Regions from separate parts of the Nonomuraea angiospora genome, predicted to be linked through region 1. Evidence: predicted binding sites of a transcription regulator. Region 1 holds the regulator's gene; the other holds the start of a gene.
What was found. The regulator HrcA, encoded in region 1, represses chaperone genes, less so after heat shock. The targets are predictions, from matches to a motif close to TTGGCACTCTCNNNNNGAGAGTGCCAA.
Positions count from the first base shown of each region.

Region 2: the regulator HrcA is predicted to act here: its motif matches at 1,173-1,199, upstream of groES (co-chaperone GroES).

Region 1 is NZ_JADBEK010000001.1:10,336,850-10,339,323, forward strand. It holds gene H4W80_RS61865 (hypothetical protein) at 1-282, opposite strand, end outside; gene hrcA (heat-inducible transcriptional repressor HrcA) at 441-1,454, shown strand; gene dnaJ (molecular chaperone DnaJ) at 1,466-2,474, shown strand, end outside.
Region 2 is NZ_JADBEK010000001.1:8,814,437-8,816,910, forward strand. It holds gene H4W80_RS40785 (class I SAM-dependent methyltransferase) at 1-1,036, opposite strand, end outside; gene groES (co-chaperone GroES) at 1,289-1,600, shown strand; gene groL (chaperonin GroEL) at 1,674-2,474, shown strand, end outside.

The DNA of each region.
Region 1 (2,474 bases):
GATTCGCTCGGGGAATTGGGGTTGTTGGCCGTACTGTCCGTACTGAGGAGGTGGGCCGTATGCGGGCGGCGGGCCGTACTGAGGCGGAGGCCCGTACTGCGGCGGCGGCCCGTACTGGGGCGGCGGCTGGCCGTAACCGGGTTGAGAACCAGGCTGTGGGCCGTAGCCGGGCTGGGCCCCGGGCTGAGGGCCGTACCCGGGCTGGGCCCCGGGCTGAGGGCCGTACCCAGGCTGGGAGCCCGGCTGGGGCCCGTACGGCGGACGCGGGGAGTTGTCGCTCATGTCGGCAAGTGTGGTACTTGCCCCTTGTAAGAAGCTAGGAGCCGGGTTGCGACCTTGTGTTATCGCACCTTGCGGATGAGAGCCGTACACTTGGCACTCAGGAACACAGAGTGCTAGATGGTTGCGTTCCTCGGATGTCAGAGGCAGGAGGTGAGCACGTGCTCGACGATCGGAAGCTGGCGGTGCTCCGCGCCATTGTCGAAGACTACGTGTCCACCAACGAACCGGTGGGCTCCAAGGCGCTCGCTGAGCGCCACAACCTGAAAGTCTCCCCGGCGACGGTCCGGAACGACATGGCCGCGCTGGAGGAGGAGGGCTACATCACCCAACCCCACACCAGCGCGGGCCGCGTGCCGACCGACAAGGGCTATCGGCTGTTCGTCGATCGGCTCTCGCAGGTCAAGCCCCTGTCCGGGGCCGAGCGCCGGGCCATCGAGACGTTCCTGGCCGGCGCGGTCGACCTCGACGACGTGGTCACCCGCACGGTCCGGCTGCTCGCGCAGCTGACCAGGCAGGTGGCGGTGGTGCAATACCCGACGCTGACGCGCTCGACGGTCAGGCACGTCGAGCTGGTCCCGCTGAACGACCGGCGGGTCATGCTCGTGCTGATCACCAACACCGGCCGCGTCGAGCAGCGCGTCATCGAGCTGCCCGAGGTGATCGAGGACACTCGCATCGCCCACCTGCGCGCGGTGCTCAACGCCTGCCTCGACGGCTGCGGCCTGAGCAACGTGCCCGAGCAGGTCGCCGACCTGCCCGAGCGGCTCCCTCTCGAAGACCGCCCGGTGGTGGCCACGATCCTGTCGGTGCTGCTGGAGACGCTGGTCGAGCGGCACGACGAGAAGATCGTGTTCGCCGGCGCGGCCAACCTCGCGGGCGCCGACTTCTCGGTCGGCCTGCGCGACGTGCTCGAGGCGCTGGAGGAGCAGGTCGTGCTCATGAGGCTGCTCGGTGAGACATCCGCAGACACACCGTCCGCGCTCACCGTGCGCATCGGCTCCGAAAACCCCTATCTGCGGGGGACATCCATAGTCGCGACCGGATACGGTTCAGGCGACAACCAACTGGCCCGGCTCGGGGTGTTGGGGCCCACGAGGATGGACTACCCAGTGACGATGGGCGCCGTGCGCGCGGTGGCACGCTACGTCAGCCAGATCCTGGCTGCATCATAAGAGGTCGATAAGTGGCAAACAGCGACTATTACGCCACCCTCGGGGTGCGCCGTGACGCCAGTCAGGACGAGATCAAGAAGGCCTACCGCCGACTTGCCCGCGAGCTGCATCCCGACGTGAACCCCGATCCTGAGACCCAGGAGCGGTTCAAGGAGATCACGCAGGCCTACGAGGTGCTGTCCGACCCGAACAAGCGCCAGATGTACGACCTGGGTGGCGACCCCTTCGGCGGCGCCGGAGCGGGCGCGGGCGCCGGCGGCTTCGGAGCGGGCTTCCCCTTCAGCGACATCATGGACGCCTTCTTCGGCACCGCGACCGGCGCCAGGGGGCCGCGCTCGCGTGCCCGCAGGGGACGCAACGCCACCATCCGGGTCGAGCTCGACCTGCGCGAGACGGCGTTCGGCACCACTCGTGAGCTGGTCGTCGACACGGCCGTGCTCTGCGAGGTCTGCCACGGGGCCGGCACGGCGCCCGGCACCCACCCCGACACCTGCGACATGTGCAACGGGCGCGGCGAGATCTCCCAGGTCACCCGCTCGTTCCTGGGCCAGGTCATGACCTCGCGGCCGTGCCCGCAGTGCGGTGGTTTCGGCACCATCATCCGCCACCCCTGCCAGGAGTGCTCCGGCGACGGCCGGGTGCGCACCCGCCGTACGATCAAGGTCCGCATCCCCGCGGGCGTCGAGGACGGCACCCACATCCAGCTCGCCGGCGAGGGCGAGATCGGCCCCGGCGGCGGCGCGCCCGGAGATCTGTTCCTGGAGATCGTCGAGCGCGCCCACGAGATCTTCGAACGCCGCGGCGACGACCTCCACTGCACCGTGCAGATCCCGATGACGGCCGCCGCGCTCGGCACCATCCTGGCGGTCGAGACGCTCGACGGCCCGGAGGAGGTCGACGTCCGCCCCGGCACGCAGTCGGGCCAGGTCATCACCATGTTCGGGCGGGGCGTGCAGCGGCTCAACGAGTCGGGCCGCGGCGACCTGCTGATCCACGTCAACGTCGAGACCCCGACCCGCC
Region 2 (2,474 bases), 1.5 Mb from region 1:
TGTAGGCGATCATCGGGTCGAGCAGGCGTCCGTTCACGATTTCCGACACCTCGCCCACGAGGTGGGCCCGGATGGCCGCGCCGTCCGGCTCGTAGACGTACCTGCCGGCCGGGCCGACCGTGGCCTCTGCTCCCGTGGCGGTCAGCGTGTGGCCGCCGGGCAGCAGGATGGCGCGGCGCCCCGCTCCCTCCTGGCCGGTCCAGAGGGCGGCCTCCTTGACCTCGCCCTTGTACGAGACCCACTCGGCCTCGGCGCCTTCGGGGATGAACTCGTACGGGATGCCCGGGGCGACCTTGACGCACGCCCGGGAGGCTCTGGAGAGCAGGTCCAGCACCACCGGCCAGGGCGGGGAGTAGGCCATGGGGTCGAACGTCCTGCCCCGGCTCGTCCGCCTGGCCGGGTCGGCGAAGAGCACGTCGTACTCCTCCGGCCGGACCTCGGCCGCGTCCCCGACCGACACCGTCACCCTGTCGCCCAGCCCGAGCGCGTCGGCGTTGGCCCTGGCCACGGCGACGGTCAGCGGATCGGTGTCCACGGCGGCCACGGCGCAGCCGGCGCGGGCCAGCGCCAGGAAGTCGCCGCCGATGCCGCAGCAGGCGTCCACGACCCTCAACCCCCGCAGGGGCGCGTCCGTGAGGCCGAGCCCGTGCGGGGGCGCACCCGGCCCGTGCGGGGGCACATCCGCAGGGGGCGCGTCTGTGAGGAGCGCGTCTGCGGGTGGCGTGTCTGCGGGGGGCGGCGTGCCCGGTCGTGGCTCGGTCAGGTGGCGGGCGCGGTGCTCGGCGACCTCCGTACGCGTGGACTGCTCCAGGCCGTGCGGCGTGAAGTACATCCGCCCCGCGTCCTCGCCGAACTTGGCCCTGGCGCGCTCCCGCAGCCCCGCCTGGGTGAGCGCCGCCGAGGTGAGCGCGGCGTCGTACGTCCTGCGCAGCCTGGTGGCGGCGGCCACCGGATCCGTGCCCACCAGCTCCACGGCCTCCGCGAGCGCGCGCTGCCCGCGCGGTGTCAGCAGCTCGTCGAAGGCGTCAAGGTCCACATCACCCGACGTTAGCGCCACGTCCCACGCGGTCGGACCATGGGCGTACCGTATCCAGAGGGGGCGGATTCAGTCTGATCGCTCTCAGCAGACGCGTTCGTGTTGACTGTCAAGCCCCTCTTGCATATGTTTCCTGTTGGCACTCTCCCCTTGAGAGTGCCAACGTGCGACGAGGCAGGTCTGACACCCGCGACGGCAGGCCCAGCTGGTCGCCTCTTCTAGATCATTCAAATCTGAAGGGGAGGTCCGATCGTGACGACCGCCACCAAGGTTCCCGTTAAGCCGCTCGGCGACCGCATTGTGGTTCAGCCGCTTGAGGCCGAGCAGACCACCGCTTCCGGCCTGGTCATCCCTGACACCGCCAAGGAGAAGCCGCAGGAGGGCAAGGTCCTCGCGGTGGGCCCGGGCAACTGGGACGAGGACGGCGACAAGCGGATTCCGCTCGACGTCTCTGAGGGCGACATCGTCCTCTACAGCAAGTACGGCGGCACCGAGGTCAAGTACGGCGGCGAGGAGTACCTCGTGCTCTCCGCCCGCGACGTTCTCGCGATCATCGAGAAGTAAGCCGGATGTGTCGAGCCCCGGGCGCTCTTGAGGGCGGCCGGGGCTTTCGACGCTAGGAGAGGACTTTCAAGCAATGGCGAAGATCCTGGAGTTCGACGAGGACGCCCGCCGCGCGCTCGAGCGCGGTGTGAACGCCCTCGCCGACGCCGTGAAGGTAACCCTCGGCCCGCGCGGCCGCAACGTCGTCATCGACAAGAAGTTCGGTGCGCCGACGATCACGAACGACGGTGTGACCATCGCTCGTGAGATCGAGCTGGAAGAGCGCTACGAAAACCTCGGCGCCCAGCTCGCCAAGGAAGTTGCCACCAAGACCAACGACATCGCGGGTGACGGCACCACCACCGCCACCGTGCTGGCCCAGGCCATGGTCCGCGAGGGCCTGCGCAACGTGGCCGCCGGCGCCTCGCCGCTGTCGCTCAAGCGCGGCATCGACAAGGCCGCCAAGGCGATCAGCGACAAGCTGCTCGACAGCGCGCGTGAGGTCGCCGACAAGAAGGAGATCGCCAACGTCGCCACGATCTCCGCTCAGGACGCGCAGATCGGCGACCTGATCGCCGAGGCGTTCGACAAGGTGGGCAAGGACGGTGTCCTCACCGTCGAAGAGTCCAACGCCATGGGCATGGAGCTCGAGTTCACCGAGGGCATGCAGTTCGACAAGGGCTACGTGTCGCAGTACATGGTGACCGACCCCGAGCGGATGGAGTCGGTCCTCGAGGACGCCTACATCCTGATCAACCAGGGCAAGATCGCCTCCATCGCGGACTTCCTGCCGCTGCTGGAGAAGATCGCCCAGACGAAGAAGCCGCTCCTCGTGATCGCCGAGGACGTCGAGGGCGAGGCCCTGGCCGTCCTGGTCACCAACAAGATCCGCGGC